DNA from 2 places in the Mycolicibacterium doricum genome. Region 2 is predicted to be linked to the other one. Evidence: predicted binding sites of a transcription regulator. Region 2 holds the regulator's gene; the other holds the start of a gene.
The links. The regulator HspR, encoded in region 2, represses chaperone genes until heat shock. The targets are predictions, from matches to a motif close to ANNTGAGTNNNNNNNACTCANNT.
Positions count from the first base shown of each region.

Region 1: the regulator HspR is predicted to act here: its motif matches at 2,668-2,690, upstream of lon (endopeptidase La).

Region 1 is NZ_AP022605.1:2,039,119-2,044,855, reverse strand. Features, by position in the region: gene G6N07_RS10080 (DUF72 domain-containing protein) at 1-58, opposite strand, end outside; gene lon (endopeptidase La) at 313-2,655, opposite strand; gene G6N07_RS10070 (esterase family protein) at 2,920-3,924, opposite strand; gene G6N07_RS10065 (DUF1810 domain-containing protein) at 4,166-4,558, shown strand; gene G6N07_RS10060 (alpha-amylase family glycosyl hydrolase) at 4,563-5,737, opposite strand, start outside.
Region 2 is NZ_AP022605.1:210,964-216,700, reverse strand. Features, by position in the region: gene G6N07_RS00990 (GAP family protein) at 1-100, shown strand, start outside; gene G6N07_RS00985 (TetR/AcrR family transcriptional regulator) at 88-258, opposite strand; gene G6N07_RS00975 (FAD-binding oxidoreductase) at 742-1,908, shown strand; gene G6N07_RS00970 (aldose 1-epimerase) at 1,931-2,833, shown strand; gene G6N07_RS00965 (heat shock protein transcriptional repressor HspR) at 2,830-3,219, opposite strand; gene dnaJ (molecular chaperone DnaJ) at 3,254-4,447, opposite strand; gene grpE (nucleotide exchange factor GrpE) at 4,480-5,160, opposite strand; gene dnaK (molecular chaperone DnaK) at 5,157-5,737, opposite strand, start outside.

The DNA of each region.
Region 1 (5,737 bases), 1.8 Mb from region 2:
GGTACAGCACGTCGGTCCAGTGGTCGTAAGACCATCCGGAGGTGCCGATGCGGATCATTGCCTGACCGGTTCGAAGAGCTCGTCGAAGTAGGGTCGCGGCCACGTCCAGGTGTCCCGCGAATCCTGCGGGCGCCGGGTGATCTTCTGTGATGCGCCCATGGCGGTGTCGTTACCCGCGTGCGGCGGCGGTCAATCGGCTACTTGACTTCCAGCACGAATTTCACAGCTCACCCGTACCGGATTCGTCGAATTTGCACTCAGGGTCGTGGCGGCCGAGCGATCACGACCCTGAGTGCAAACCGACTGTCGCCGCTATGCCGCCCGGCTGGCCTCCGCGGCCGATACGATCGCCTGGGCGACGATGTCGGCGACGTCGGTCATCGGTCGAACGTCGAGCGCCGCGAGCACTTCGGCGGGCACGTCGTCGAGATCCGGCTCGTTGCGCTGCGGGATGAACACGGTCGAGAGCCCGGCACGCTGGGCGGCCAACAGCTTCTGCTTGACCCCGCCGATCGGCAGCACGCGGCCGTTGAGCGTCACCTCGCCGGTCATCCCGACATCGGACCGGACCTGCCGTCCGGTCGCCATCGACACCAGCGCGGTCACCATCGTGACGCCGGCCGACGGACCGTCCTTGGGAACGGCGCCCGCCGGCACGTGGACGTGGATACGGCGGTCCAGCGCCTTCGGATCGACGCCGAGCGCCTCGGCGTGGGCCCGCACGTAAGACAGCGCGATCTGCGCGGACTCCTTCATGACGTCACCCAGCTGACCGGTCAACTGCAGACCGGCCTCACCGTCCGTCGAACCCGCCTCGATGTAGAGCACATCGCCGCCCAGTCCGGTCACCGCGAGACCGGTCGCGACGCCGGGCACCGCGGTACGCTCGGCCGATTCCGGCATGAAGCGGGGCCGCCCCAGGTACTGCACGAGATCGGGCTCGTCGATCGTGATCGGCTCGTCGCTGGAGGTGAGCTTCGTGGTCGCCTTGCGCATCGCCTTGGCGAGCAGCCGCTCGAACTGCCGCACGCCCGGTTCCCGGGTGTAGTCGGCGGCGATCTTGCGCAGCGCCGCGTCGGTCACCGTCACCTCATCCTCGGTCAGCGCCGCGCGTTCCCGCTGCCGCGGCAGCAGGAAGTCGCGCGCGATGGCCACCTTGTCGTCGGAGGTATAGCCGTCGATCTGCACCAGCTCCATGCGGTCCAGCAGGGCCTGCGGGATGTTCTCGATCACGTTGGCGGTCGCCAGGAACACCACGTCGGACAAGTCGAGGTCCAGATCGAGGTAGTGGTCGCGGAACGTGTGGTTCTGTGCCGGGTCGAGCACCTCGAGCAGCGCCGCGGCCGGGTCGCCGCGGTAGTCGGAGCCGACCTTGTCGATCTCGTCCAGCAACACAACCGGATTCATCGAACCGGCTTCGCCGACGGCGCGCACGATTCGGCCGGGTAGGGCGCCGACGTACGTCCGCCGGTGACCGCGGATCTCGGCCTCGTCACGCACGCCGCCGAGGGCGACCCGCACGAACTCACGGCCCAACGCCCGCGCGACCGATTCGCCGAGCGAGGTCTTGCCGACACCGGGGGGACCGACCAGCACCATCACCGCACCGGACCCGCGGCCACCGACCACCTGCAGTCCGCGCTGGGCGCGCCGCGCCCGCACGGCCAGGTACTCGACGATGCGATCCTTGACGTCCTCGAGCCCGTGATGATCAGCGTCCAGGATCTCCCGAGCGGCCTTCAGATCGGTCGAGTCCTCGGTCCGGACGTTCCACGGCAGGTCCAGCACCGTGTCGAGCCAGGTGCGGATCCAGCCGCCCTCCGGGCTCTGGTCGTTTGTGCGTTCCAGCTTACCGACCTCGCGCAGGGCGGCCTCGCGGACCTTCTCTGGTAGATCGGCTGCCTCGACACGGGCCCGGTAGTCGGCTCCTTCTCCCGCCCCGTCGGGACCCAACTCGCCCAGTTCCTTGCGGATCGCGGCGAGCTGTTGACGCAGCAGGAACTCCTTTTGCTGCTTCTCCATCCCGGTCCGGACATCCTCGGCGATCTTGTCGTTGACCTCGACCTCGGCCAGATGATCACCCGTCCAGTCGATCAGCAGGCGCAGCCGTTCTGCCACATCGGGAGTCTCCAGCAGTCGACGCTTCTGGACCTGAGTCAGATACGGTGCGTAGCCGGCGGTGTCGGCAAGCGCCGACGGGTCGGTGAGCTCGTTGACGAAGTCGATGATCTGCCAGGCCTCGCGGCGCTGCAGCATCGCCAGCAGGAGCTTCTTGTATTCGGTCGCCAGTTCGCGGGTCTCGTCGGTGATCTCGGGATCGGTCACCTCCTCGACCGAGACCCACAGTGCCGAGCCCGGTCCGCTGGCGCCTGCGCCAATGTGCGCACGGCTCTTCCCGCGGACGACCGCGGCGGTTCCGCTGCCGCCGGGAATGCGGCCGACCTGCACGATCGTCGCGAGAACGCCGTAGGTGGGGTAGCGGTCACCCAGCCTGGGCGCAATGAGCAGCTCACCGGATTCGGTGGCGCGAGCCGCATCTACGGCGGCACGGGCGGCCTCGTCCAGTTCGATCGGCACGACCATGCCGGGCAGCACGATCGCCTCGTTGTTGAAAAGGACGGGCACAACACCCGATGTGTCGTTGGCTTGAGCCATGTGATCCTCCAAAGTTCAGTCAGATCGACTCAACCCTGTCAGGGAAGTGTTTGTTCCCGAGCCCGACCCGGGGGCGGTAGCGCCAGCGCCCGGGTCCACCCGTTGCTTCCCGTCGATATGTGTGACGCAGTGCCGACATCGGCCATTGCGTCACTCCAAGGCGGGTGTCGGCTGCTCGGTGGCCTTTGCCGAATAACCGGAAGGGCAGGGAGCCTGCCGTAGGGACGCGGCAGGCTCCCTGGTTCGGGGGGTCAGGCCCTCGGTTCAGACGGCGCCCTGTGCGCCCAGCACCCGCTGGATGTCCGGCTTCATCTGCTGCAGCTGCTGACCCCAGTAGCCCCAGGCATGTGTGCCATTCGACGGGAAGTTGAAGACCCCGTTGGTCCCGCCCGCGGCGATGTAGTTGTCACGGAAGGTGACATTCGTCCGCAATGTGAAGCCCTCGAGGAACTGGGCTGCCATGAGGTTGCCACCGGAGGTGCCGGCATCGAGCTCCGACGGTGTGCCGGTGCCGCAGTAGATCCATACCCGGGTGTTGTTGGCGACGAGCTGGTTGATGTTGACCATCGGGTCGTTACGCCGCCACGCCGGATCACTGGCCGGGCCCCACATGCTCTCGGCGTTGTACCTGCCGGAATCCTGCATCGCCAGCCCGATCAGCATCGGCCACCAGCCCTCGGAGGGGTTGAGGAAACCCGACAGCGACGCCGCGTAGATGAACTTCTGCGGGTAGTAGATCGAGTATGTGAGCGCCGTGCTTCCGGCCATCGAGATACCGACGACGGCATTGCCGTTGGGCGAAACGCCGCGGTTGGCCTCCAGCCACGCGGGCAGTTCCTGGGTCAGGAACGTCTCCCACTTGTAGGTGTAGTCCTGGCCGTTGCCGCGCGACGGCTGATACCAGTCGGTGTAAAAGCTGGACTGGCCGCCGACGGGCATGACCACCGACAGCCCCGACTCGTGGTACCACTCGAACGCCGGGGTGTTGATGTCCCAGCCGTTGTAGTCGTCCTGCGCCCGCAGACCGTCGAGCAGATACACCGCATGCGGGCCGCCGCCCTGGAACTGGATGCGGATGTTGCGGTTCATGGATTGGGAGAACACGTCGAGGTACTCGACCGGCAGACCCGGCCTCGAGAACGCACCTGCGCTCGCCGACCCCCCGGCGAAGCCGATCAGACCCGGAAGCGTGATCGCGGCGACCGTAACCACCGCCATCCGCCTCCATGTCCGCCTCGCTGTATCGCGGAACTTTCCGACGAATTTCATAACGGCAACCCACCCACCTTTCTTCCATCCCACAAGCAGTGCCGCGCTTATCGAGACTCATGAAACAACGGCCACACCTGTCACAGCCGTACCAACACGATGGCGCGTGATCGCGGTTGGCTAACGATTGCGACTCAGCCCGTTACGAAGGTCCGCATGGCCTCCGCGTGATGTGGGAGTGGGACGGGTATCACCCGATGGTGACATCGAAGTGCGCTGACCCCCACGGGCTGCACCGTTCGTGGACGCCCAGAACCCCCTGTACGTCAACGTGATCAGCGAACTGCGCGCCGGACACAAACGTACACACTGGATTTGGTTCATCTTCCCGCAGCTGCGGGGACTCGGCCGCAGCCCCACCGCGCAGCACTACGGCATCGCCTCGCGCGAGGAGGCCGTCGCCTATCTCGAGCACAAGGTACTGGGGCCCCGGCTGCGGGAGTGCACGCGACTGGTGCTGGCCATCGAGGGCCGGTCAGCCGGTGAGGTATTCGGGTCGCCCGACGATCTGAAGCTGCGATCGTCGATGACGCTGTTCGCCCGGTGCACCGACGACAACGCCGATTTCCTCGGCGTGCTTGAGAAGTTCTACGGCGGTGAGCCGGATCCGGCGACGGTCCAGCGGCTGTCGTGAATGCTCAGGCGGTTGCGACGACGACCCAGCCGTGCGGCGGAACGGTCAGCCGGTCGACCTCCTCCGCAGGCGGTGCCCCGGAGCCGGCGACCACCCGGCCGCGAGGTAGCGTGGTGTCGCCCAGGGATACCCTCAGCGGTGCGTCGTCGACGTTGAGCGCGACCACCAGCGCGTCGTCGCCGTTGCGGGTCTCGTAGACGTACTGGCTGTTGGTCAACTCCACCGCCGACGTCATCGCACGGTGGAGCCACGGATGGCGGCGGCGCAGCCCGATCAGGTACTTGTTCAGCCGGAAGATGTCGGTGTCTTCACCTGGGGGAAAGGTGAACTCGGGACGCACGGCGTCGTCGCCGCCGCGACGGTTCTCCTTGACTCCGCGGTATCCCAGCTCGTCGCCGGCGTAGACGCTCGGCACCCCGCCGATCGTGAACAACAGCACCAGCGCGTGTTCCAGGTGGCGGGGATCGGTCATCTGGCTGGCGATGCGGGTCACGTCGTGGTTGCCGACGAACGTCAACGGCACGAACGTCGCGAGGAACTCGGTGTGCCGCTGCAACGCGTGGTCGAGTTCGTGGAAGTTGCCGTCGTTGAGGCTGCTCCACACCGCTTTCCACAACTCGTACTGGGTGACGGAGTCGAATCCGGCGGCCACGCGGCCCGCATAGTCACCGTGGATCACCTCGCCGACAAACCACGCGTCGCGGTGCCGTTCACGCACTCGCGCAAGCACCTCTGACCAAAAGCGGTCCGGGACGGCGTAGGCGGCGTCCAGTCGCCAGCCGTCGGCGCCGCGCGCCAGCCAGTGCGACATCACCTCCACCGTGTAGTCGACTACGGCAGGCTCGCGGTGGTTCAGCGTGATCAGTTCGCCGTGCCCCTCAAATGTGTCGAACCTGTTGCCGCGCCGCCGAAACCATGCCGAAGCGGGGTGGTCAGGGCCGCCGTCGAGTGCTTCGCGGTAACGGGGGAAGTCGGTGCCGACATGGTTGAACACCCCGTCGAGCAGCACCCGCAACCCGCGCCGGTGCGCCTGGTCGACCAGTTCGTCGAAGTCACCGCCGTCACCGAGCCGCGGATCGATCGTGAAGTGGTCGGTGGTGTCGTAACCGTGTGTCCGCGAGGCGAACACCGGTCCCAGCGCGAGACCGGAGGCGCCGAGTGCGATGGCGTGGTCGAGCC
Region 2 (5,737 bases):
GCTCAAGGATTGGATGGAGCGCAACCACGCCACCTTGATGGCGGCGATTCTCGTCGTCATCGGACTTCTGGTGTTTTACAAAGGGGTTCACGGACTCTGAGCGGGCAGCCCTAGCTCTCCGGCGTCGGCGGTGAGGTAGCGGGTCACGGTCAGGGCGAGCAGGGCGATCGGTTCGTCGCCCGACAGCGTCGTCAGCGGCGCGATCTGCATGACGTAGCGCAGCATCGCGGTGCCGACCAACGTGGTGGCGGCCAGCATCGCTGTTGCGGGTGGCCGACTGCGGCATCACGACCATGCTGAACCCCTCTCGGGCGATTCCCACCACCTCCCGCGATACCGGTTGCGCGACGCCATCGCCGACCAGCGGGTCTACGGGGGCCTGTCCCTTCGGTCCGGACGGCCGCAAACTGCTCATCGCCAGCGGCTCCAACCCGGCGGTCGCGCAGGTGCTGACCCAACTCGGTACGGGCATGGCCGCGCTGCTGTACTACGTCCTCCGCTCGTTCGACCAGAGTTTCTGGAGTGTGACGGCCGGGTCTGACGCTCGGGCTGCTGGGTTGCGGCCTGCCCCATCCTCGGGCTGGGTTCCCTGTTCGGCAAGGTCGGTATGGGCTGTAGGGCGGTGTTGGCCCTGCTGGTCGGCAATCCGCTGTCCGGACTGCGCAGGGCACCTGAGATGCTGCCCGGTGGGTGCGCTGCGGCAACGGGCTCGCACAGCGGACTGACTTACACTGGCACGACGTGGGACTCGACGACCGTGACGCGCTGACAGTACTGCGCGACGCGGTCGATCCCCGGCGCGGTTCCGATCCGCTGATCGGCGACTTCTACACCCGCTGGTTCGCCGCCGACCTCTCGGTGCGCGACCTGTTTCCGCCGGACATGGCTAGGCAGCGGACCGCCTTCGCCGAAGCGATGACCTGGCTGTTCGGCGAGCTGATCGCCCAGCGCGCTGAGGAACCCGTGGCGTTCCTCGCCCAGCTCGGCCGCGACCACCGCAAATACGGCGTGACGCAACAGCATTACGACACCATGGGTCAGGCCCTGTACGCCGCGCTGCGCAATCGTCTCGCCGATCAGTGGTCGGACCGGCTCGCCCAGACCGCCCGCGACGCCGTCGCCCTGACCACCGGGGTAATGCGGGGAGCGGCCGAGGCCGAAGAAGGCCCGCCGTTCTGTGACGGCACGGTCATCGAACACGTCCGCGCCACCCGCGACGTGTCCGTGGTGCGGTTGAAACTGGACCAGCCGCTCGCCTACCACCCGGGCCAGTACGTCACCGTCCAGGTGCCCCAGTGGCCGCGGCGCTGGCGGTACCTGAGCCCGGCGATCCCCGCAGATCCGGACGGGTACGTCGAGTTCCACATCCGATCGGTGCCCGGCGGCATGGTGAGCACCGCGATCGTCAACGAGACCCGCGTCGGCGACCGATGGCGGATATCCAATCCGCACGGCGGACTGGCCGTCGACCGCGACGGCGGCGACGTTCTGATGGTGGCCGGCAGCACCGGCCTGGCGCCGTTGCGGACGCTGATCATGGACATGACCCGATTCGGGGCCAACCCGCGTGTCCACCTGTTCTTCGGGGGACGGTTCCCGTGCGATCTGTACGACCTCCTGACGCTGTGGCAGATCGCCTCGACCAACCCGTGGCTGTCGGTGACGCCGGTGTCGGAGTACAGCAGCGACCCACCGTGGGCGGCCGAGTATCCCGATCCGTCACCGCCGCGGGGGCTGCACGTCCGCCAGACCGGTCGGTTGGACGAGGTGGTCACCCGGTACGGCAACTGGGGCGACCGGCAGATCCTGATCTGTGGCGGGGTGGCGATGACCGCGGCCACCAAGGCCGCACTCACCGCCAAAGGTGCTCCCCAGGAACGCATCCAGCACGACCCGCTCACCACCTGAGCGGGCGTGCCACACTGGCGCCATGGCCGAACCCCAACCTGTCACTCTGCGCGACCCGTCGTCGTCGATGACGGCGACGTATGTGCCGTCCGCGGGGATGATCTGCACGTCGCTAGCCGATGACGGGGTCGAGTTCCTCGGCCAGCGCCGCGGCGTGCAGGCCTACATCACCAGCGGTAAGACGATGGGCATCCCGATCCTCTACCCGTGGGCGAACCGGCTGAGCGCCGCGAAGTACGCCATCGACGGTGGCGTGGTGACGCTGACCCCCGGTGTCGCCGGCGTGCGCACCGACGAGCACGGCGTGCCGATTCACGGGGTGCTGGGTGCGTATCCGGGGTGGCGGGTCACCGAGCAGTCCGCCAACACATTGGTGGCCGAGGTGAACTGGTCCGACAAACCGCGGCTGTTGGCGACGTTCCCGTTCCCGCATATCCTCACCATGGCGGTGACGCTGGCCGAGCGCACGCTGACTGTGGAGACCACGGTGACGCCGTCGGCCGCGGCTCCGGTTCCGCTCTGCTACGGCTATCACCCGTATCTCCAGATCCCGGGCGTCCCGCGGGCGCAGTGGCAGCTGCAGAGCCCACCGATGCGCCACCTCCCCGTCGACACATGGGGTCTGCCGACGGGGGCCACCGAGGAGTGGGCGGGCGGCAACATCACACTCGGCGACACCGAACTCGACCACGGGTTCGACGAGGTCGAGGAGGGCTCGGTGTTCACCCTCACCGATGGTGACCGGCGAGTGGAGTTGACGTTCGAAAAAGGTTACCGGGCAGCGCAACTCTTCGCGCCGCCGACCGACGAGCTCGTCGCCGTCGAACCGATGGCCGCGCCCACCGACGCGCTGCGCCGCGACAACCACCGGGTCGCGGCGGCTGGTGCACCCGATACCAGTCGGTTCTCCATCAGGGTCGGCTAGCGGCTGCGGCCCCGCCGCGGCTGCCAGACGACCAGCGCGGTGCTCTTCACCGGGACCGCGAGGTCGCGGCGCTGGCTGCTCCGCAAGTCCTCGACCTCACGGACCAGCTCCTTGACACGGGACTGCAACGCCTCCACCTGATTGGTCAGCTCGATGATGCGCTTGATCCCCGCCAGGTTGACGCCTTCGTCCTGTGACAGCCGTTGCACCTCGCGCAGCAGGTCGACGTCGCGCTCGGAGTACCGTCGGCCACCACCGGAACTGCGTTGTGGGCTGACCAGGCCGAGCCGGTCGTAGGTGCGCAGAGTCTGCGCATGCATACCGGCCAACTCGGCGGCCACCGAGATCAGGAAGGTCCGGGCTTCCTCGTTTCGTTCGGCCGCCATGATCAGTGCCCCCGGTTCTTCGCGCAAGCGCTCATCACGCCCCCGCCCAGCCGGCCCGCGGATCGAATCCGCTCGCGCGCTCAGCCTTGGCGTAGGCCTCGAGCGCCTCGGCGGCCTCGCCCTCGAGGTTGGGCGGAACCGCCACCTTCACGGTGACCAGCAGATCGCCGTGTCCGCCACCACGTTTGGGCACACCTCGCCCGCGCACCCGCAGGATGCGACCGTCCGAGGTGCCCTTGGGCACCCGCACACCCACCTTGCCTTCCAGCGTCGGGACGGAAAGTGTTGTGCCAAGCGCTAGCTCGTGGAAGCTGACCGGCACCGACACGGTGAGGTCGTCACCGTCGCGGCCGAACACTTTGTCGGGGCGCACGTGCACGGTCACGTACAGGTCGCCCGAGGGCGCCCCGCGTAATCCCGCCTCACCCTGACCGGCCAACCTAATCCGCTGACCGTCCTCCACACCAGGGGGGATCCGCACGTTGATGGTGCGGGTCCTGGTGGTCACGCCGGTGCCTCTGCACTCGGCACAGGGGTGTTCGATGATCGAGCCGCTGCCCTTGCATTCGGTGCACGGTTCGGAGAATCCGAACGCGCCCTGGTTGCGGTTGACGACTCCGGCGCCGTTGCAGTTCGGACACACCTTGGGGCTGGTGCCCGGACGTGCCCCGCTGCCATGGCAATTAGTGCACGGTGCGGGGCTGGTCAGCCGCAACGGCATCGCCACACCCTTGGTGGCCTCCAGGAACGACAGCTCAGTCTGGGTCTCGAGGTCGTTGCCGCGACGCGGCCGGCTGGGCCGCGGCGAGGCACCCCGCCCGAACAGTCCGCCGAACAGGTCGCCGATGTTGGCGCCGCCGGTCTGCCCGGCGGCGTCGAACAGATCGTTGAGGTTGAACTCGGCGCCCTCGGAACCGTAAGCGCCGCCGCCACCGAAACCGCCGCCGAATCCCCCACCGCCGCCGTTGAAGCGGCCACGGCCGAAACCGCCGCCGGCGAACAGCCGGCGGGTCTCGTCGTACTCCTTGCGCTTCGCCGGGTCCGACAGCACGCTGTGCGCCTCGGACACGGCCTTGAACCGCTCGGCGGCCGTGGGGTCCGGGTTGGTGTCGGGGTGGAGATCGCGGGCCAGCTTCCGGTAGGCCTTCTTGATCTCGTCCGCGTTGGCGTCAGAGGAGACGCCGAGCTCGGAGTAGAAGTCCTTCTCGACCCACTCGCGTTGGGCCATGCCGCGTCACCTCCTCACCTTTCTCTGGGTTTCTAGTTGTCTGATTCTGCGGCCTGGTGCGCCGCGGCGCTGGTGTTATCGGCCGTGTCGGCGGGTCCGGATCCTGGCGGCACGGTGTCCACGACGCCGACGAGTGCGTGGCGCACCACCTGTTCACCGACCTTGTAGCCACGGCGCATCACGGTGCCCACCACGGGGTGGGTGCCCTCGCCCTCGTGCTGGACGGCCTCGTGCAGTGCGGGGTCGAACTCGTCCCCCTCCGCGCCGAACGGCGTCAACCCGAGGTTCTCCAGTGCACCGGCCAGCTTGTCGGCTACCGACTTCAGTGGGCCGGACTCCAGGTCACCGTGGCTGCGGGCGCGGTCGAGGTCGTCGAGCACCCCCAGCAACTGGCTGACCACCGAGACTTTCGCGCGGTCGGCGATCATCTGCTGGTCGCGCAGCATGCGCTTGCGGTAGTTGTCGTACTCCGCCTTCACCCGCTGCAACGTGCTCTTGAGCTCGGCTACCTCATCGGTGTCCCCGCCCTCCGTGGGGCCGGCGGCCTGTCGGGCCGCCGGCGCGGCGTCCGGCGCCGGCCCACTGTGGCTGGACGTCGCCGCCTGAGCGGCTCCGGGGGCCGGGCCGGACGGATCGCGAACCTCACCGGTCACGGGATCGATGCGCCGTTTGTCGGTGACGGTCACCGGCTCGTGCGGATCGGTGTTGCTCACTTGTTCTCCCGGTCATCGTCGACGACCTCGGCATCCACGACGTCGTCATCGCTGCTGCTGGAGGCGCCGGCGGCGCCGGCGCTTGCGGCCTGTTCGGCCTGGGTGGCCTCGTAGATGGCCTGGCCGAGCCCCTGGCTCTCGGTGCCCAGCTTCTCCATCGCCGCCTTGATCGCGCCGATGTCGGTGCCGGCCAGCGCCGTCTTGGCCTCGGAGATCGCGCCGTCGACCTTGGTCAGCACATCCTCGGGGACCTTGCTGCCGCCCTCGGCTTCGCGCTGCTCGGAGACGAACTTCTCCGTCTGGTAGACCAGGGTCTCGGCCTGGTTGCGGACGTCGGCTTCCTCGCGCCGCTTGCGGTCCTCGTCGGCGTGCGCCTCGGCGTCCTTGATCATCCGGTCGATCTCTTCCTTGGACAGGCCGGAGCCTTCCTGGATACGGATCGTGTTCTCCTTGCCGGTGCCCTTGTCCTTGGCGGTGACGTGGACGATGCCGTTGGCGTCGATGTCGAAGGTCACCTCGATCTGGGGCACACCGCGCGGAGCCGGCGGGATACCGGTCAGCTCGAAGCTGCCGAGCA